DNA from 3 places in the Ruegeria sp. YTSC003 genome. Region 1 is predicted to be linked to each of the others. Evidence: riboswitches for the same ligand, from Rfam matches in the RefSeq annotation. Region 1 holds a riboswitch; each other region holds the start of a gene.
The links. Region 1 has a riboswitch for cobalamin ahead of AC2FFH_RS22885 (metal ABC transporter ATP-binding protein). Riboswitches for the same ligand answer to the same signal wherever they lie in the genome.

Region 1 (6,965 bases):
AGTAGACAAACCAGACGAACATGTAGACTGACAGTTCTTCGATCCAGCTATACGAAAAGCCAAAGACTTCCCGCGCGATGATCTGTACAAACAGCAGACAGACGAAGCCGGATAACAGGATCCGGCAGATGATACTTTCGATATTGTCCAGAAATTTCCAGAACATTGCGGAATTCCCTCCTCCCTGAGATGAAAAGAGCGCCGAAGCGCTCTTTTCCTTTTCGCTCTTTGGCGATTATTGCTGGACGGGCTCGCGGCCGATGGCCTCGAGGACCGTGTTCAGTTTCTCGACGCCGCCGATGGACTCATAGAACTGAGGCCATACTGCACCGGTTGCCAGTTCGATGAACTCGGCCTCATCGTTCTCAGGATCGATGATTGCCATGCCTTTTTCGGTCAGCTCTTCTTTGATCGCAGCTTCAGAGTCACGCAGGAACTGCGCGGAAATCTGAGTTGCTTCCTGACCGGCTTCCAGGATGATCTTCTGGTCTTCTTCGCTCAGACCCTGGAAAACAGATTCCGAAACGATCAGCGGTTCGATCGAGAAGATGTAACGCAGGTTGGTCACGTGGTTCTGGACCTCGTAGAACTTCATTGCGTTGATCGTCAGGTAAGGGTTGTCCTGACCGTCGACAACTTTGGTTTGCAGACCGGTGAAGGTCTCGGACCATGCCATCGGAGTCGGGCTGATACCCCAGGACTTGTAGGTTTCAATCATGATTTCGTTCTTGGGAACGCGGATGATCAGGTCCTGCAGGTCAGCAACCGAGCTGACAGGCTTTTTCGAGTTGGTCAGACGGCGGAAACCTGTGTAGGTCCAGCCGATGATGCGCACACCTGCGTCACGAATGGTGTTTTCCACCAGTTCCTGACCGATCGGGCCTTGGGTCAGCTTTTCAGCATCTTCCAGGGACAGGATCACATAAGGCAGAGTGAATACACCAACCGAAGGCGAGAACGGCGTGATGTTGTTGATCGCCAGCAGCGACATGTCCAGCGTGCCGATTGCGGCCTCGTTGACGGTGTCCTGCTCGGAACCCAGCTGACCGTTCAGGAACAGTGTAGCTGTGTGTGCGCCACCCGATTTTTCTTCGAGTGCCTTAACGAAAGCCAAGCCAAGGGCTTCTTGTGCGCTGCCTGCACTATCGCCAACAGCAATCTTGAAGTTTTTCGCGTCGGCTGCGCCCGCAACCATCAGGGCTGCGACCGAAACGGCAGCAGTCATGGTGCCAAGCTTTTTGATGAATGACATAGATGTCCTCCCAGTTTTATCATGTTTCGAGGTGCGCGCTGACCTGGGGAGAGATGGCCAGTCCGATTCTACCTCGGCTTTTTCAGAGTAGCTCGTGAAATGTGTTTCTATGTTGCCATTCTTTGCGCGATAGGTTTCATATATATCGAACCTTACGAATTGGGTAGAAAATGGTTGCCTCACGCATCGGCGACAGCGACATCCGATTGCTGCGCGTTTTCAAGACGGTTGTGGAAAGTGGTGGTCTGTCTGCGGCCGAAGTTGAGCTGAATATCGGCAAATCGACGATTTCCAAGCATATTACTGATCTGGAACTGCGATTGGGCCTGAAGCTGTGTACGCGCGGCCCAGCGGGTTTCGCCCTGACCGAAGACGGCGCAAAAGTGCTGCAGGCAGCAGATCACCTGCTTGTGTCCGTGTCGCAATTTCGAAACGAGGTCAGCGAGATCAAGGAACAGTTGGGGGGAACGATCCGCATTTCGCTGTTTGATCAATGTGCATCAAACCCGGATTCCCGGCTTGCCCGTGCCATTCATCGGTTCAACGAAGCCGCCCCCTCGGTTCAGATCGAATTGTCCCTTGAGCCGCCAAACGTGATCGAAACCATGGTTATCAGCGGTCAGCTCGACATCGGGATTATTGCGCTGCATCGCCCGTCGACAAGTCTGAACTATGCGCCGTTATATGGCGAGAACATGTTCCTGTATTGCGGCCGGGAACACCCCCTGTTCGAAATACCGGACCGGGAACTTAGGACCAGTGACCTACTCAGGTACAATTATGTTGGGCTCAGCGTGAACTCTCCGAACCTCATTGTCGGTCAGCAACTGGGCTTTCAACGTTCAGCAAAAGTTCAAAGCGAGCAGGCGCTGGCCATACTTATCTTGTCGGGGCGGTACATAGGTTATTTGCCTGATCATCTTGCGCAGGATTTTGTGGACCAGGAAAAGATGCGGATGGTGTTGCCGGACGAAACGCAATATCGAACCCGGTTTGCTGCAGTGACCAGAAAGCAACCTGAACCGACGCGGGTGACCAAACTGTTTCTGGAAGTATTGCAGAGCGAACATTCGAAACCCTGACAACTTCTCGGTCGACACAATGCATGCCGGTTGTGGTCGAAGCGAAGCTTTTCACTTCCTATCAGCACTGAAACGCAAGGTTGGGGTCGCGTTTTTGGTACCGCCAAAAACTTGTGACTTTCCGCCACATCACTAGCGTTCGCCTTCCTCTCACTTACATGTGCGGCATCAAAATGAGGCGGACACATGATAGACGACGACCCCCAACCCGCAGGGTATTATAACACGCATGACATATGGACCTTGGACCCCACGCCTGCGGACCAGTTGGTCTATGACGCCTTTGCCTCGGGCGTTGTCGATCTTTTGCAGGTGTTGGATGACAACAAGACGATGATGTCACGGGACGTTTACGCAAGATTTTTCGCCTCGCTATTGGATCTTTCCCGTACTTTGGGAGAATACGAAGACGGCTGGAAGCCGGACTAAGCGACGTTTTCCCAAAACCCAGTGTTCCAAAGCACCGTATGAGGCGGCGGCTCAAGCACCGCCTCGTGCCTGAAGACCAATTAGCTTGCGGTTGCGTTCCCAAGTGTATTCAGCAGAGTGTTCAGATTGTGCTGGAACATCGCAAGGTAGCTGGTGGCAGGGCTACCCCGTTCCGACAAGGCGTCCGAGAACAGCCGTCCACCAATCACGATGCCAGTTTCATCCGAGATCTGCTGAATCAAAGTGGGGCTTGTGATGTTTTCAACAAACAACGCGGCAGCACCATCCGCCTTCAGTTGATCAATCAGAACAGCAAGATCCTTGGCCGATGGCTCTGCCTCGGTGTCGATGCCAACCGGCGCAAGGAAAGTCAGGCCGTAGGCGTCTGCCAGATAGCCAAATGCGTCATGCGCGGTCACAACCGTGCGGCGATTGGCGGGCAGGCCTGCCAGCATGGTTTTTGTTTCTGCATCCAGCGCTTCAAGCTGCGTGATATAGGCCGCGGCATTGGCTGCGAATTCTTCGGCGTGCTCGGGCATCGCCTCTGTCATCACGTTGGCGACATTGGTCACGTAAATCATGCCGTTCGACAGCGAGTTCCAAGCGTGGGGGTCGATTTTGCCCTCGACTGTGACAGGCGTGATGCCGTCGGTGGCAACGTGCACGGTTGCGTCAGTGCCCGATTCAGCGATCAGGGTATCGGACCATGTTTCAAAGCCCAGACCGTTGACAAAGATGATATCCGCCTGGGCAACGGCCTTCGCATCTGCAACCGAAGGCTGATACACATGCGCATCCGCATCCGGGCCCACGATTGTCGTAACTGTGGCCAGATCGCCCACGACCTCTTCGACCATGTCGCCGAGGATCGAAAAGCTGGCGACGATCTTGACGTTGTCTTCTGCCGCAACGGTCGGCAATGCAGCCAAAGCAAACGACACAGAGGCGATGCCGGCATAGAGTGACTTCACAAGAGTCATTGTGCTCTCTCTTCTTGTTGAATTTGGGCAATGGGGATGTCTTTGGAAACAGACGGTTTGCGCATCCGTCTGCCAAAACCAAGGGGACCGAAAATGGCCGAGAACAGAAAGAACCCACCGGCAACCAAAACGATCGCCGGGCCGGACGGCGTGTCCGGGAACAAGTAGGACAGTGTCAGACCGATCCAGCAACTGGACAAGGCAAACAGAAAACCCAGGACCAGTTGCCCGGTGATCGTACTGGCCCAATAGCGCGCTGCGGTCGCAGGCAGGATCATCAGGCCAACGGCCATCAACGTTCCCAGTGTTTTAAACGCGGCCAGCAGGTTCAGAACCAACAACAGCATAAAACCCTGATCGACCAGCCACGGCCGGCGCGTCTGAGTTTCGAAGAAAACAGGATCACAGGTGCTGACAATCAGCGGACGAAGCAGAACGGCAAATGCCAACAAAGTTACTGTCGCCACCCCTCCGACAAGGACCATCGACGCGTCGTCGATCCCTAGGATTGATCCGAACAGGAAGCTTTTTAGTGGAACTGCGGACCCCGCTGCAGACAGGATAAAGATACCCACCGCCAATGCGATAAGATACAGCGAGGCAAGACTAGCATCGCTGCGCAGGATCGTCCGGCGTGCCAGAAAGGCGGTCAAAATGGCGACGCCAACACCCGCGATAAGCCCTCCGACCAACAGCGACATGACCGACAGGCCCGCCGTGACAAAGCCGATGACGATGCCTGGGGTAATCGCGTGGGCCATGGCCTCGCCAGCCAGCGACAGACGACGCAGAACAAGAAACGCCCCTACCGGTGCGACCGAGGCCGACAAGACCGTGGTTGCCACAAAAGCGCGACGCATGAAGGCAAAGCTCCACATTTCGACGATCAGGTCATACATTGGCGTGCTCCGCTGTTGGATGGGTGCCACGGAACATCCAGGACGCCTGACTTTCCGAGAGGTATCCTTGCGCAACCAGCCGGTCTGGTGTCAGAACGTCATTTACCGGTCCATGGGTCGCCTCTTGCCCGCCCAACAGCAGCGCATGGCTGCAATAGTCCAGTACCGAGGAAAGATCGTGCACCACCAAAACCACCGCGCGCCCCTCATCGCGCCATCGGCGTATAATCGACAGCAGATGCGCCTCAGTACTTTGGTCGACGGCGGCAAACGGTTCATCCAGCAGGATCAGCGGCGCGTCCTGCATGATAACTCGCGCGAACAGCGCGCGCTGCAGTTGCCCGCCCGATAGCATATGCAGAGGCCGGTCAGCGATATCCAGTACCCCGGCCTCATCCAGCGCGGCGGCCATCCGGTCACGCGCCGCGGCGTCCAGCCCGGTACGATAACCAAAGCCGCGCCAGGCCCCCATCGCGGCAAGATCCCTCACACGGATGGGAAATCGGCGGTCGAATTCGGTCATCTGCGCCAGGTACCCGATGTCACCAGGACGGCCCTGCGGCCAAGTCAAATTGCCCGAAAGAGGATCCATCAAGCCCAGCAGCATCTTTACAAAAGTGCTCTTGCCCGACCCGTTCGCACCAAGAACGGCAAGGGTCGTTCCAGCCGCGATATCCATGGAGAGGCGGTGAAACAATGTAAGGTCGCGGTAGCCCAACGTCAGATCGCGGATTTGTAAAACGGCCGTCATCAAATCACCGCGTAAATCGCGAGCCACAAGAGCGCCGACAGCGCCAGAGCCCCCGCCACCAGCACCGGAACGCTGAATTCTGTCAGACACTTACCCCTTTGGGTGTCAGCTTTTTGCAATGACAACGGCAACGCCTCCTGTGTTTGGACAGGGGCAAAGCGAGCGCAAGGTCGTGCACGGTACGGACCGCTTGAAACATTGTCATCTCCCTCTGGGACACCCCGCCCAGGTTCATAAATTTCGGATGGCAGGTCTCCTGACTTGCGGGTCAAAGCTATCCCGATCCTTCCCAGGCTATTGCCCAGTGGACGATCTCGGGTCGCTCGCCGCCTACAGTTGCGGGGGCAGTCACGGAATTGGTCTTTTCACAGAACCGCACCGTATTCCCTTTTATCCCTGACCGCAGAATACAGTCGGGAACCATCACGTGGACCAAATACGAATTGATTTGATTCGACAAGAGCGCGAACCAATCGGTGATGGCAATTTGTACCAGGCTCCAATCAGCCAAAAAAATTCTACGATAAGGGTGCTAGCAATGGCAGTGACTTCGCGGGGCTCACTCAGAAGTTTTCAGCCTGGGTCTTGCAACGACCGGAACGCATAAACCTGCCAATACTTTGTTCGATTGGCTGCGGCGGCTCAAAGTTCCTCGACACACTCTTGACGACAGATACGCTTCGAAAGCTCACAGGCCCGAGCACAAAATACAAGAGTGGGTTTTGATTAAATGCTGTAACGGAAAGAAATTGATGGCCTTCGCAGCATTGCAGTTTTACCAGTGGTTCTTTTTCATTCCGGCATAAGCCTGTTCAGTGGAGGTTTTTTAGGCGTAGACGTTTTCTTCGTTATCAGCGGATATCTAATAACCTCTATTATCCTTGATGATCTTGGAAAAAATAGCTTCTTTCTTTTGAAGTTCTACGAGCGTCGGGCCCGACGGATCTTGCCTGCCCTGAGTGTCGTCGTACTGGTGTGTATTCCTATCGCTTGGTTTACCATGCTGCCCGATCCACTGGAAAACTTCGGCCAGAGTGTCGTGGCCACGATGTTCTCTCTGAATAATGTTCTTCTCACGCTAACAAGTGGATACTGGGACCTCGCGTCCGAGTTCAAACCTCTGGTTCACACATGGAGCCTGGCAGTTGAAGAACAGTTTTACATAGTTTTTCCGCTTTTGCTTATGGCCCTGTACCCGGTACTTAAACACAGAACGGATCTGCTGGTTTGGGCTATCATCGGGTCCAGTTTCCTGGCGAGCGTACTGTTGGTTCAAACCCACCCGGAGAGCACATTTTATCTTCTGCATACACGCGCCTGGGAACTCGGATTCGGTGCATTGGGGGCATGTTGGGAAAATAAGCGCAAGGTTAGAGCGAGCAACAGTCTTTCGCTACTTGGCCTTATAGCGGTGATTGCAGCATGGTGATCTTTGACGGGACCATGCAACACCCGTCATACCTGACAGCCGTTCCGGTCGTCGGGTCTTTGCTCGTTCTCCTCTATGCAAAGGAAGGCACTTTTGTCGCCAAACTGCTGAGCATCAGAATTCTGGTTGGCATTGGCCTGATC
Region 2 (6,965 bases), on a different contig from region 1:
TCAGCCATGGATTTTGCCTTCATTCGCAATTGCATGCAGCGCCGCGACAGCACAAGACGCCAGCCGCGAAGCATCGTCATCTGCCCGAGATGTCAGGATAATCGGTGCCGCAGCACCTATCACGACGCCGGCAGCCTCGGCATGAGAGATATATGTCAGCTGCTTGGCTACCATGTTGCCGGCTTCGATATTCGGAACAACCAGAATGTCTGCGACCCCCGCGACCGGTGAGGTGATGCCTTTTGTCCGCGCGGCGTTCAGATCAACCGCATTGTCCATTGCCAGAGGGCCATCGACCAGCCCGCCGGTGATTTGTCCACGCTCGGCCATTTTCGACAACAGCGCCGCATCGACAGACGACGGTAAATGCGGGTTGATGGTCTCAACCGCCGACAAGACGCCAACCTTGGGCATCTCGATGCCAATAGAATGCGCAAGATGGATGGCGTTCTGAACAATATCGGCCTTGGTTTCGAGATCCGGTGCAATATTCACCGCCGCATCAGTAACCATGATGGGCCGGGACATGCCCGGCACGTCCATGACGAACACATGCGACAAGCGTCGCCCGGTCCTCAGGCCGTTTTCGCGGCGAAGAACGGCGCGTAGAAGGACATCTGTGTGCAAGTGACCTTTCATCAGCATCCGGGCCTTACCTTCAACGACCAGTCCGACCGCGCGTTGGGCGGCCACTTCGTGGTCTCGCGCTTCAATGATTTCAACTCCGGACAAATCGGCCCCAAGCTGGGCGGCAGCGGCGGTGATTTTGTCCGGGTCGCCCACCAAAATCGGAGTAATGATGCCGTTTTCCAACGCGAGCAATGCCCCGCCTAGCGAATTCGGCTCTTCCGGGGCGACGATCGCTGTGGCCATCGGGTCCAGAGGACGTGCCTTTTCCAACAAAGCGTCGAAGTGCCGGTGACGCTGAACGATCAGTCCCGGTACCTCGACCGAGTCGAAGGTCAAATGCCGCGACGGTGGCGTGACCTGTACGGTGCCGCTTAGGATCAATGCGTTATCCCCGACCCGGCGCACTTCGGCGGAACAGGTCAGGTCGCCGTCTTCACGCTTTTCTGTAACAGCCACAAAGGCAGTCAGTTCTTCGCCCGCCAAAACCGAAGCATGAAAACTCAGATCCGCCCGACGTGTTTGCGTACCGGCCCCCGGCAAGATGTTCCCAATGACTGCGGCCACCAGACCAGCAGGCCACAAAGCGGGCGCGACAGCCTCGGGGCGCCCATCTCCATCACCGTCATAGGCTGCTAGGTTCAGCGGGTTGTGGTCGCCCGAAGCGGAGGCAAACGCGTACAAGTCGTCCACGGTGCACAATCGGGTGACCTGCGCCTTGTCGCCTACCTTCAGTTGAGAATAGGTTCTGTTTTCTTGAATTTTCATCTCGTCCGGCTTTGTTTTTGAATGCGTGTTCGTTGTTTCAAACATTGGATGTGCGGCCCCCCGGAACCAGAACATATCCACCTTTGTTGCTACATTTCTGCAACGCAGCGTAGTCAGATCATTGGCAAATGACAAATGACCTCTGTGCGTGGGGCGGCGCGGATTATCGCTTGACCCAAATTCGGAACTCGGGCAAGCATCACCGCGATGGTTCCCTATGGTTCGCCACGGGATGAAAAGGGAATACGGTGAGGTTGCCAACAAGCGCCAAGTCCGTGACTGCCCCCGCAACTGTAAGCGGTGAGCGACGCCAAATACCCACTGACCCCAAATGGGTCGGGAAGGATGGCCAAGCCACGACCCGCAAGTCAGGAGACCTACCATCCGATGTTCAACCAACCCGGGGCGGGGCGTCCTGGAAGGAGGCTTTATGACACGTCTAAGACGTAATGACATGATTGGCACCTTCTGTCCGCGCTTGGCAACAAGCGGAGTGGGCCATGTCGATCAGTACTGATCACTTCCTTCTGATTTGCGAGACCTGCGAGGGTTCTGACCGGGCGGGTTCATTGCGCGCTGCGCTTGCAGGCAAGCTTCCATCCAGTTTTGGCATCCGCAGCGTTTCCTGCATGGCCGGTTGCGGTCGACCCACAACCGTCGGGTTTCAGGCAATAGACAAAGCGCAGTACCTTTTCGGTGACATCCAATCGACTGAGGACGTGGATGCTTTGGCCGAATTTGCACATCAATACCATCGCATCGCGGATGGGTGGACCAATGCAACGCAGCGCCCGCCTGCCCTTCTTGAAAAGACTCTGGCGCGCCTGCCGCGGCTAAAAGTGGAGACAAGCGCATGACCTGCGGAGCTTTCCTTGAGGCGCGCGGGCTGGAGTATTATGCCCTGAACGGCGACGTACTGCTGCAAAACATCAATTTCGAACTGAATGAAGGGGCCACTCTGGCAATTGCCGGCCCAAACGGTGCGGGCAAGACAACGCTGCTGAATCTTTTGTGCGGCGGTGAAGAGATTGTGCTGGGGGACGTTTTGGTAAAGGGGCGCAGCCTTCGGCAGCTTTCGGCGATGGACCGCGCCCGAATGATCGCCGTGGTCAGTCAGCAGGAATCGCCGGACGGGCGTTTGTTTCTGCGCGACTACGTGGCCCTTGGGCAAATCCCGATCCGCGCCGATCGATCTGCGGCTGAGCACGCCTTGGAATTGGACCGCATCCTGAAGCTGACCGGACTCGTCGCCCTCGCGGACAAGCGGATGGCCGTGTTATCCGGCGGGGAACGCCAGCGCGCTCATATCGCAAGGGCGCTGGCGCAAAACCCTTCGCTTTTGTTCCTGGATGAGCCGACGAACCATCTGGACCCGGACGCCAAGGGACGCATGCTGTCGCTGGTGGCCGAGCTGGGCATTACGGTCGTCATGATCGTCCATGATCTGGTCATGATCCCGGAATTCGCGACCCATGTCGCCTTGATGAAATCCACGCGCCTGACCGGTTTCGGCCCAGTGCACGAAGTGCTGACACCCGAAAGGGTCCGTGAAACGTTTGGTGTCGATTTTCTTAGCTTTCAGCATGAAGGCCGCATGATCCCGGCACTGGATATCAGAAGAACCACTACCTCAAACTAGGAAAAATAACATGAACAAAACTCTCTGGTGCGCTGCACTGATCAGCGGCATTGCAACTGCCGCAACAGCGCGCGAGATCACCGTCGACAATTGCGGCGAGCCGCTGGTGTTTGAAACTCAGCCCGAGCGGCTGGTCGTGCACGACATGAACATGACCGACATGGCTTTTGCGCTGGGTTTGCAGGACAAGGTCGTTGGCCTGACAGGCATCACTGGCTGGTACAAAACCAGCCCCGAGTTTGACACCCTGCGCGGCGACATCCCGGAACTTGCGCCTAAGTACCCGACAGTTGAAAATCTGGTCGCTGTCGAACCCGACCTTTTCTTTGCGGGCTGGTACTATGGCATGAAGCCGGGCGGTGACGTGACCCCGGACACGCTTGCGCCGTTTGGCATCAAAACGATGATCCTGACGGAAAGCTGCGTACATCTGGATAAGGATCGCCCCGAAGCCAGCATGGACCTGCTGTTCACGGACGTCCTTCGCTTGGGCAAAGTCATGCACGTTGAAGACAAGGCAGAAGAGCTGGTTTCCGGTTGGAAAGAAGAACTGTCCGCGATTGAGACGCAGACAGCCGACCTGCCCAAACCCCGCGTTTTCCTGCTGGACGGCCCCGCCGATGCCCCGTTTACGGCTGGTAAGTTTGCCATTCCCGACGCGATGATTGCTGCCGCTGGCGGCGAGAATGTCACCCATGACATGGACACCAGCTGGGGACGTTCATCGTGGGAGGCTGTCGCCGCGTCAAACCCGGAATTCCTGGTTTTACTTGATTATCAAACTGGAAATGGCGCCGCGGATACCTTCAAGTTCCTACAGGACCATCCTGTGATGTCTCAAACGGACGCAGTCAAGAACGAACGCTGGATTGGTCTGCGCTACGAAGAACTGACACCCGGACCTGCCAATATCGAGGCAATCTCGAAAATGGCCAAGGCTATGCATCCGGGTCTGAACTGATATGGGCCGACTTGGCCTGACACTCTTACTGGGGGCGGCTGTACTGGCCGCCCTTTTGCTGACCTCGACTATCTACGGAACCACATCCATTCCGGCCTCTGACGCACTGGCCGGTGTCTTGTTGGGCACGGGAATAGTGGAAGGGGAAATGTCCCCGCTCCACCGCATCGTGTTTGACCTGCGCTTACCACGCGCGCTGTTTGCCGCCGTGATCGGTGCCGGGCTGGGCATCGTCGGCGTTGTCCTGCAAACCACCACACGCAACGATCTGGCGGACCCGTTTCTGTTCGGCCTGTCCTCTGGCGCTGCGGCGGGAGCTGTCTTTGTCATTACAGTAACCGGAGATGTGCTGGGCTTTTGGACCCTGCCACTGGCCGCGTTTTTCGGAGGGCTTGTCGCATCAGGTATTGTGCTGGCTTTGGTTCATGGGCTGCGCACAAGCGCGCCCGAAAAACTGATCCTCGCGGGGCTTGCGGTTTCGTTTTTGTTTTCAGCTATTACCAATTATCTGATTTTCGCGGGCGACAGCCGTGCGGCGCATTCTGTTATCTTTTGGATGCTTGGGGGTTTGGGTCTTGCCCGGTGGGAGACATTCCCTCTGGTCTGCGCAGGTTTAGCATTGATCCTCGCCTATGCGATGTACCGCAGCCGCTGGCTTGATGCGCTGCTGACTGGTGATTTGACGGCCGCCACCCTAGGTGTGCCCGTTCAAGGCTTGCGGTTCCGGATGTTCTTCGTGGCCGCTCTTGCGACTGCTGTGTTTGTGTCCGTTGCGGGTGTGATCGGTTTTGTCGGCTTGATGGTTCCCCACATCGCGCGCGGTATCGCAGGGCCATTGCACAGCCAGCTTGTGCCTACCGCCGCCATTGTTGGGGCAGCGTTGCTTACAGGATCGGATATACTGAGCCGTCTGTTGCTTGCCCCGCAAGAGCTGCCTGTTGGTATTGTCACGACATCGCTGGGATCGGTTTTTGTCTTTCTTCTGTTGATCCGAACCGCTCGACCTCGGCGCTGATCGCCAAAGGTCGCATAGGTGCAAAAGTTAAAGTTTCCCAAATGACTAATAATAATCGGGCAAAATGACCTAAATCAAAAAAGAACCCCACAGATCACGGTATGCGATACACTCGATTACAGGAATCGAGTGTAGCCAGGTCGCATGCAATGCAACAATTGACCAGCCGACGCGCGTTTCTAAGCGCCAAAATTAGACCAGAGGACGGCAATATCGCCAGACCTCCGGGCTCGGTTGAGCTGTGCTTTGTTGAAACATGCAGCAAATGTGGTGATTGCGCAGATACTTGCCCCGAGGATGCGATCATCATCGGGGCAGATGGATACCCCCGGTTCCAGCCAACTGATAATCCCTGCACCTTCTGCGGTGACTGCGCCCGGATTTGTCCAACCGAAACGTTAATGTTTGACCGTTTGCCAGATTGGCCATGGCGCGCCGCGCTTACAGCGGCCACGTGCCTATCCATGAACGGCGTCAGTTGTCGCATCTGTCAGGACAATTGCGAACAAGGCGCGATCCGCTTCAAACTGATGACCGGTGGCCGCGCAGAGCCCGTGCTTGACCTTGATACATGCAACGGCTGCGGGATTTGCCCAAGTTTATGTCCCGCCGATGCCATTGCGCTTGAACGCCAATCTCAACCACAAATGGAAACTACTCAATGAACATCTGCGGTTGTCTTGCCCATGTCGCACCTGATCACACAAGCGCAGCAGCGCGGGTGATGAGGGACACACCGGGTGTCGAAATTCACGCCGAAACAGACGATGGGCGATTTGTTGTCGTTGTCGAAGACACGCCATCACGCCTTGCGTCCGAGATCATCATGGATCTGCACCAGATCCCGGGCGTCATCTCACTGACACTGACTTATCACCATTTCGAGGATCCCGCGGACGCCCGTCCGCAGCCCGATGCCCCAAGCCCAACCCCCAGCCGGAGGCCCACGCAATGACACATTCTGAATCCCGTCGGACTTTTCTCAAGGCCTCTGCGGCCGCAGCAACGGCGTCAGCCGCTGGTATTCCGCTGGCGGCCGGTCAAGCCAATGCCCAGGCCGGAGCGCCGGACATCCGGTGGGACAAGGCGGCTTGCCGGTTCTGTGGTACAGGCTGCTCTGTTCTGGTTGGCACCAAAGAGGGTCGCGTCGTTGCGACGCAAGGCGATCCTGACGCGCCTGTGAACCGCGGGCTGAACTGTATCAAGGGCTATTTCCTGTCCAAGATCATGTACGGCAAGGATCGACTGACCACGCCTTTACTGCGCAAGACCAACGGCGAATACGACAAAAACGGCGAGTTCGAACCAGTCAGCTGGGACGAAGCCTTCGATGTTATGGCCGCAAAATGGAAAGAAGCGCTGGCCAAGAAAGGCCCAACCAGCGTTGGCATGTTCGGATCCGGTCAATGGACGGTTTGGGAAGGCTATGCGGCTTCCAAACTTATGAAAGCCGGGTTCCGGTCCAACAACATCGACCCCAACGCCCGGCACTGCATGGCCTCGGCCGTCGTAGGTTTTATGCGAACCTTCGGCATTGATGAGCCGATGGGGTGTTATGACGACTTTGAGCACGCGGACACCTTCGTGCTGTGGGGCTCGAACATGGCTGAGATGCACCCGATCCTGTGGTCGCGCCTGACAGACACGCGCCTGACCAAGCCGGGATGTGAGGTGCATGTGCTGTCCACTTTCGAACACCGCTCGTTCGAACTGGCGGACAACGGCATTGTTTTTGAACCGCAAACCGATTTGGCGATCCTGAACTACATCGCCAACTACATCATTCAAAATGGCGCGGTAAACGAAGACTTCGTGAAGAAACACGTTAACATCACCAAAACCGCCACCGATATCGGCTATGGCTTGCGCGACAGCAACGCGCTGCAGCAAGAAGCCGAAAATCCGAACTCGGGCAAAATGGAACCGATCAGCTTCGAAGAATACGCCGAAGCCGT
Region 3 (6,965 bases), on a different contig from region 1:
GTCGCATCATATACTTCAGAAAGCAGCACGGATCATCCAGAGGGTTTCGCCGCATACACTTCAAAGCTGCAAGAGGAATCGTGGAATTACGCATTGCGCTTTTCCCCTTACCATAAAGTTCATACCGCACTGGAGAACTTAGAAAGGGTGCATGCCGCAATGCTGGAAGCAAGCCTTGGTTTGAATGCGGCTACGGCAGGGATGGACACCGTTCTTGAGTTCAAGCGCTCAGATAACTCTGCGTATGCTCGAGAACAATCTAAGGCAACATCCAATCTTTTAACATTCTCTGCGCTTTATGCTTCATACGTAGATGTTTGCAGACGTATCCGAAAATACTCCAAGCTGGAAAACAGTGAATCTTACACCCGGGGAATTGGAAGGGTAATCGGGAAGAACTCCGGCGCGCATAGTTTTGCCATGGGTCTAAGGAACTTTATTCTACATCATCATTTGGTGGAGCCTGGCATAACCATTTCGATGGGGGAAAGTCGCACGGTGCGACTGCTACTCGATTCAAACGCTTTGCTTTTCGCAGGTTTCAAGTGCAAAGCGGACGCTCGAGAATACATCCGTTCGGACAAAAAGCTGGATGTACTGAAAACGACCACCACTGTAGTCAAAGACGTTGCTAGACTTGTAAGGTTCCATCGGAAGATCGCAGAGAAACGACTACCGGAGGAAAAGTTCGCTCACGACACTTACCTTCACGAACGAACCAGGTTTTGACACCTCCAGAACGCGACGTTCGATCCGGGAGCAATTGTCTAACGGCGCTCAACTGTTTTAGCACGCGTTGTAAGCCCCAGCATTATGTCGGTGGCTCTAGACAGCTCCATTCCGGATGAAGAATTACGTATACTACTGACTACTCTGGCAAACCGGCATCAGAATCTTTCAAATGACAAAATGGCAGTTGTTGCCGACGAAATCGTGCAGCTATTGAAGCAGCGTTCAAGGTATCCGAACACCGGCTCATATCTTGACGGGCGGAAGGTCGAGTGACGGCGCATTCAGGCTGCGACGCGCCTGAAAGCAATCAGCGTTGCTGTGATCATTGCACCAAAATCCACTTGAACCAAAAATCGAGCATCATCCTTGATGGCGTTAAGCCAATGAACAATTTCAACCAACAATCCCGCAACATTCGCAAGCCCACGTACCGATAAAATCTCACTAAACAATTGTTATTTATCAAGAAATTTAATTCCTTTACGCAAGTTCGAAATTGGTACTCGCCTCCACTTCTTTTTCAAACACTTAGCTTTCTGCGCTGCTTTCGCAAATTCGGGCGTATACACTTGGGTATCATGTTCCTACTGGCTTCTGGAACAGCATAACCGTCGCCGTTGATGTCCGGGGTTAAATGTCGAAGCGGTTTGAAAGTAATGCCACACGTGCCAAATCTTTTCCCGCGAACAAACGGCGCGACGCACAATGCGACAGTGGTAGAGGGATGTGCTTTGTCTTTGTCGCGCCTTTGCCCGCTTCCTTAATATTGCCCAAAGGTTCGCACAGAACGCGATTGCCCAAGGCGCGCCTGTTGCGATTGCCGGTCCAGCGATTCCGTTTGCACAACCGCACTACCTGATTGCCAAGCCCGGAAGCGCTCAATCATCCGCGGCTGCGGGGCTGTTTTGCTCCTGGCTTCGTGATCGGATCGCATCGGATGCCGCTGACTGACTTCGGCTGGTCGCTTTTCTGACTTAACCGGTTTTCAATCCTCAGTCGTGCTTGACAAGCCCCCTGCCCGTGCCGCATGTCGCATGCGTTGGTGTCCATCCTCGGATGGATGAAAAGGGAATGTGCCAGCGATGTCATCGCCAAGCACAGCCGCCCCCGCGACCGTGACCGGAGAGGGTGCCCAAAGCCACTGGCCCAATAGGCCGGGAAGGCGGGACATCCGACAGGGCAAACGCTCTGACATCCGCAAGCCGGGAGACCTGCCAGCACCCGAAGTTGAAACCGGGCGGGGTGTTCCGGTGTCGGGTCCATGTCGCACACGTGGCCCGCATGAAACCCCGTCCCCCGTACAAAGGATTAGGGGGATGAGAGACGTGACCGAGACCGCACCAGTCGAATTGCTGGTCTGCACGACATGCCGCCGTGGGTTGCCCATCGAAGATGACGCTCAGCGACCCGGCACTTTGCTGCACACAGCGCTTGAACAGGCGGGTTTGCCTGACGGCGTGGACCTGAAGCCGGTGGAATGCCTGTCGAACTGTGATCAGGGATGTTCGATCGTTTTGCGTGGTGGCCCGTCCCGATGGACCTTCGTCTATGAAAACCTCGACGAGGCCGACCATGTCGAGACCATCGTCGAAGGCGTCACCAAATATCTGGCCGCTGAAGACGGTCTGGTGAAATGGCGTGAGCGCCCCGAACATTTCCGCAAAAACTGTGCGGCCCGCATTCCCCCGATTGGAGCCCTGAAATGAGCAATCTTGAAAAACTTCCCGTCACCGTGATCACCGGCTTTCTGGGCTCGGGCAAGACCACGCTGGTCAAGCACCTGATGCAGAACCCGCAGGGCAAGCGTCTGGCTGTGGTCGTCAATGAATTTGGCGATGTTGGCGTCGATGGCGATATCCTGAAATCCTGCGCCATTCCGGATTGCCCGGCGGAAAACATCATGGAACTGGCCAATGGCTGCATCTGCTGCACCGTAGCCGATGACTTCATTCCGACCATCGAGGCACTGATGGCGCTGGAGCCGCGCCCCGATCACATTCTGATTGAAACCTCTGGTCTGGCGCTGCCGAAGCCGCTGCTGAAGGCGTTCGACTGGCCGGATATCCGTTCTAAGATCACCGTTGACGGTGTGATCGCTCTGGCCGATGCCGAGGCCGTCGCCGCCGGGCGCTTCGCTCCGAGTGTCGAAGCCGTGGACGCCCAGCGCCTGGCTGACGACTCGATCGACCACGAAACGCCCCTGTCAGAGGTGTTCGAGGATCAGATCTCGTGCGCCGACATCATCCTGCTGACAAAACCCGATCTGGCGGGCGCCGAAGGTGTGGCGAAAGCCAAAGAAGTCATCGCCGCCGAAGCTCCGCGTCCGCTGCCAGTGGTCGAAGTCGCCGAAGGTGCCGTAGACGTGCGCGTCGTGCTGGGGCTGGAAGCGGCCGCCGAGGATGACATGGATGCCCGTCCGTCGCATCACGATGGCCATCACGACCACGAACACGACGATTTCGAAAGCATCATCGTCGAGTTACCTGAACAGACCGACCCGGCCCAACTGGTCGCCAATATCGAACGTCTGGCCAATGAGCTGAACATCCTGCGCGTCAAAGGCTATGCCGCCGTTCAGGGCAAACCCATGCGTCTGCTGGTGCAGGCCGTTGGTGCCCGCGTACGTCACCAGTATGACCGCCCGTGGGAACCCGGTGAAGAGCGCCGTTCGCGTCTGGTGGTCATCGCCGAACACGACGACATCAAAGAGGCCACGATCCGCGATATCCTCGTGGGCGTGACCGAGGCCGCCGAGTAAGCCATGCACGTCGTCTTCCGCGAAAGCCACGGGCTCGAGGAAACCGAGACCCCGACCGATCTGGGCCAAAGTCCGGCGGATCTGGTGGTGCTGTCCTTTTCGGACAGTGACCTTGGTGCTTTCGCGGCGGGCTGGCATCGCGGTGGCGGGGCCGAAGGGCGAATGCCGACAATGCGGCTGGCCAACCTGACAGCACTGAAACACCCGTTGTCCGTCGACACTTATGTCGAGCAAACGCTCGAGGGCGCCAAGGGCATTCTGATCCGTTTGATCGGCGGCGTGCCTTACTGGTCCTATGGCTTGCAGCAAGTTCTGGCGCTGGCGCAATCCAAGGGGATCGCACTGGCCGTCCTACCTGCCGATGGGCGTGAGGATACGCGGCTGGATGATTACTCCACCCTGCCCGTCTCAACCCTGCGGCGGCTTGCGCATCTGTGTGACACCGGTGGCGAAGTCGCGGCGCAAGCGGCCTTGGCTCAAATGGCGCTTGCGGCGGGGCTTTATGCCGGGCCGGTGATGGGCGCTAAGACCTTGCCAGAGTGCGGCGCGTGGTGCCCGGATCGTGGCGTAGTCCCGGTCGAAACAGCATTCTCGAGCGGCGCGAAGCGTATTCTGGTGACTTTCTATCGTGCTTATCTGACATCTGCAGACACCGCCCCGGTCGCAGCCCTGATCCGCCGATTGCGGGAACGCGGCATCGAAGCTGTAGGCATGTTCGCTCCCTCGCTGAAAGCACCTGCAGCCGCCGATTGGCTGCGCGAGAACATCGCCTCCCTTGAACCGTCGGCCATCATCAACGCCACCGCGTTTTCGGGCAAAGGCGCATCCGGCACCTCTCCACTGGACGCCGCCAATGTGCCGGTGTTTCAGGTTGCTCTCGCTACGTCCCGCCGCAAAGCCTGGGCCGAGGCGGAACGCGGTCTTTCGCCCGCTGATTTGGCTATGCACGTTGTCCTGCCTGAAGTGGACGGGCGAATTTCTGCAGGCATTGCTTCGTTCAAGGAACCGGGCAAGCGTGACCCGCATCTGGAGTATTCACGTTTTGCCCACCGGGCTGAACCGGAACGGATCGAGGCCATCATCGACCGTGTCGTCGGCTGGCTGAACCTGAACGACAAGCCCAAAGGGGATCAGGTGCCCGCCTTGGTGCTGTCCACCTATCCCGGCAAGGATTGGCAGATGGCCCATGCGGTAGGCCTTGATGCTTTGGCCTCGGCCGAGGCGATGCTGTCTGACCTGCTGGGCGAAGGGTATGACACCGCTCCTGCCCAGCCGATTTCTGATACGTTGTTGGACGCGCGGATTACGTGGTCGCTTGGCGAATATCTGACTGCGCTAGCAGAATTGCCGGAACAACTGCGCGCAGACCTCGAAATCGTCTGGGGCAAGCCCGAGGATGATCCGGCCTTTGCAGATGGCGCGTTCCACTTCACCGCCCTGCGCCGCGGCAAGGCGCTGGTCGCGTTGCAACCTGAACGCGGCACGCCCGAGTTGCGTGATGACGATTATCATGACCTGTCGCGTACCCCGCGCCACAGCTACGTGGCCTTCTACCTTTGGCTGCGCAAAGGTCTTAGTGCGGATGCGCTGATCCATATCGGCGCGCACGGCACGCTGGAATGGCTGCCCGGCAAGTCGGTCGCGCTGTCCAACGAATGCTGGCCCGAAGCGCTGATCGGCGACCTGCCTGTCATTTACCCCTTCATCGTCAACGACCCTGGCGAGGCCGCGCAGGCCAAGCGCCGGATCGGGGCGGTCACGCTGGGTCATATCCCACCGCCGATGAGAGAAAGCGGTACCCCGGATCGGATGGTTCGGCTGGAATCGCTGCTGGACGAATTCTCGAACGCTGATGGCTTGGACCCCAAACGTCGCGACCGCCTGCAAGAAGATATCCGGGACGAAGCGCAAGCCATCGGGCTGGAGAGCGACCTTGGCCTCGATCAGGCCACCTGCATCGCCGAGGCGATCACTCGCATCGACCGTTTCGTCTGTGACATCAAAGAAAGCCAGTTCGGCGACGGGTTGCATATCTTTGGACGTGTGCCCGAAGCCACCGCCAATTTTGACACGGCTCCTTCTGCCCATGCCGAACGCCGGGCATTGATCGACGCGCTGGCTGGCAAACGGATCGAGGCAGGCCCGTCCGGGTCCCCCTACCGCGGACGGTCAGACGTGCTGCCCACCGGGCGCAATCTGTATACCACCGATCCGCGCTCAGTCCCCACCCGTGCAGCCTATACCCAAGGCGTCAAGCTGGCAGAAGAATTGGTGCGGCGACACCTGCAGGAAGAGGGCGATTATCCCAAGGGGCTGATCGTTGATCTCTGGGGTTCAGCCACGATGCGCACGGCGGGCGAAGAGTTTGCCATGGCGCTGCACTTGCTGGGCGTCAAACCCGTTTGGGACAAAGGGTCCGAGCGGGTGTCGGGCATCGAAGTGCTGCCCATCACTGACCTCAGCCGCCCGCGTCTGGACGTGACGTTGCGTGTCTCAGGCTTGTTCCGCGATGTGTTCCCGACCCTTTCGGCGCTTTATGGTCAAGCTGTTCGCGCGTTGTCGGAACGCGATGAAGCGCCAGACTGGAACCCATATGCCGGGCAGGCCCCGGCAGCGCGCGTCTTTGGCCCGGCACCGGGCAGCTATGGCGTGAACATGACCCAGCTGTCCGAAATCTATACGGATGAGGCCCGCGCGCAGGCGGGTAAGGCATGGCTTGAGGCCAGTTCTTTCGCTTTGGAAGGCGAACACATCACACAGGATATGGACGGCATTACCCAACGGGTCACGAATGCCGACAGTTTCGTGCACCTGCAGGATCTGACCGAAACCGATCTGCTGTTGGCCAACGACTATGCCACGCACGAGGCTGGTTTCGCCGCCGCCAAGAAAGTCACTGGTGGTACGGCGCAGCTATACCATCTGGACAACACCAACCCGGATAGCCCGCGCGCCCGAACGTTGCCTGAAGAAATCAGCCGTGTGGTTCATGCGCGTGCCGCCAACCCGAACTGGATTGCAGGCATGCAAAGGCATGGCTTCCGAGGCGCTGCCGAAATTGCGGCGACACTGGATCACATGGCCTCTTTCGCCCATCTGTCAGGCACGGTCGCGCCGCATCTGTTCGACCTCTATCACGACGCCACTTTGGGCGACGCCGAGGTCGACGCGTTTTTGCAAGAGGCCAACCCGCGCGCGTATCAGGCCATGCAGGACAGGTTCCGCGCGTTGTTGGACGCGGGCCTTTGGAACACCCGCCGCAACTCAATCCGGGCCGATCTGGAGGGGCTGGGATGAGCGCCCCGGTCGTTCAGGGTTGGTGCCCCGGTGCGCATCGGCCGATGATGTCGGGCGATGGTCTGGTGGTTCGGGCGCGCCCGCGTCTGGCCCGTTTGAGCGCGGAACAAACACGTGGTCTTTGTGAGTTGGCCGAGCAATTTGGCAATGGCACGATCGACCTGACCAACCGCGCCAA

Region 2: it holds a riboswitch for cobalamin, as region 1 does, so the genes downstream of both, AC2FFH_RS09980 (DUF1636 family protein) here and AC2FFH_RS22885 (metal ABC transporter ATP-binding protein) in region 1, are expected to answer to the same signal.
Region 3: it holds a riboswitch for cobalamin, as region 1 does, so the genes downstream of both, AC2FFH_RS16135 (DUF1636 family protein) here and AC2FFH_RS22885 (metal ABC transporter ATP-binding protein) in region 1, are expected to answer to the same signal.

What each region holds. Positions count from the first base shown of each region.
Region 1 covers NZ_JBXWMK010000028.1:7,076-14,040, forward strand. Annotated here, with positions in the region: gene AC2FFH_RS22855 (TRAP transporter small permease) at 1-166, opposite strand, end outside; gene AC2FFH_RS22860 (TRAP transporter substrate-binding protein) at 236-1,252, opposite strand; gene AC2FFH_RS22865 (LysR family transcriptional regulator) at 1,423-2,334, shown strand; gene AC2FFH_RS22870 (hypothetical protein) at 2,521-2,763, shown strand; gene AC2FFH_RS22875 (metal ABC transporter solute-binding protein, Zn/Mn family) at 2,844-3,743, opposite strand; gene AC2FFH_RS22880 (metal ABC transporter permease) at 3,740-4,642, opposite strand; gene AC2FFH_RS22885 (metal ABC transporter ATP-binding protein) at 4,635-5,483, opposite strand; cobalamin riboswitch at 5,623-5,833, opposite strand; gene AC2FFH_RS22890 (acyltransferase family protein) at 6,142-6,822, shown strand.
Region 2 covers NZ_JBXWMK010000004.1:150,650-157,614, reverse strand. Annotated here, with positions in the region: gene AC2FFH_RS09985 (bifunctional enoyl-CoA hydratase/phosphate acetyltransferase) at 1-1,395, opposite strand; gene AC2FFH_RS09990 (acetate/propionate family kinase) at 1-8, opposite strand, end outside; cobalamin riboswitch at 1,589-1,794, shown strand; gene AC2FFH_RS09980 (DUF1636 family protein) at 1,896-2,252, shown strand; gene AC2FFH_RS09975 (ABC transporter ATP-binding protein) at 2,249-3,034, shown strand; gene AC2FFH_RS09970 (ABC transporter substrate-binding protein) at 3,045-3,995, shown strand; gene AC2FFH_RS09965 (FecCD family ABC transporter permease) at 3,997-5,010, shown strand; gene AC2FFH_RS09960 (ferredoxin-type protein NapF) at 5,112-5,675, shown strand; gene AC2FFH_RS09955 (chaperone NapD) at 5,672-5,965, shown strand; gene napA (nitrate reductase catalytic subunit NapA) at 5,962-6,965, shown strand, end outside.
Region 3 covers NZ_JBXWMK010000008.1:193,959-200,923, reverse strand. Annotated here, with positions in the region: gene AC2FFH_RS16145 (hypothetical protein) at 1-729, shown strand, start outside; gene AC2FFH_RS16140 (hypothetical protein) at 1,014-1,184, opposite strand; cobalamin riboswitch at 1,756-1,965, shown strand; gene AC2FFH_RS16135 (DUF1636 family protein) at 2,049-2,438, shown strand; gene cobW (cobalamin biosynthesis protein CobW) at 2,435-3,490, shown strand; gene cobN (cobaltochelatase subunit CobN) at 3,494-6,787, shown strand; gene AC2FFH_RS16120 (ferredoxin-like domain-containing protein) at 6,784-6,965, shown strand, end outside.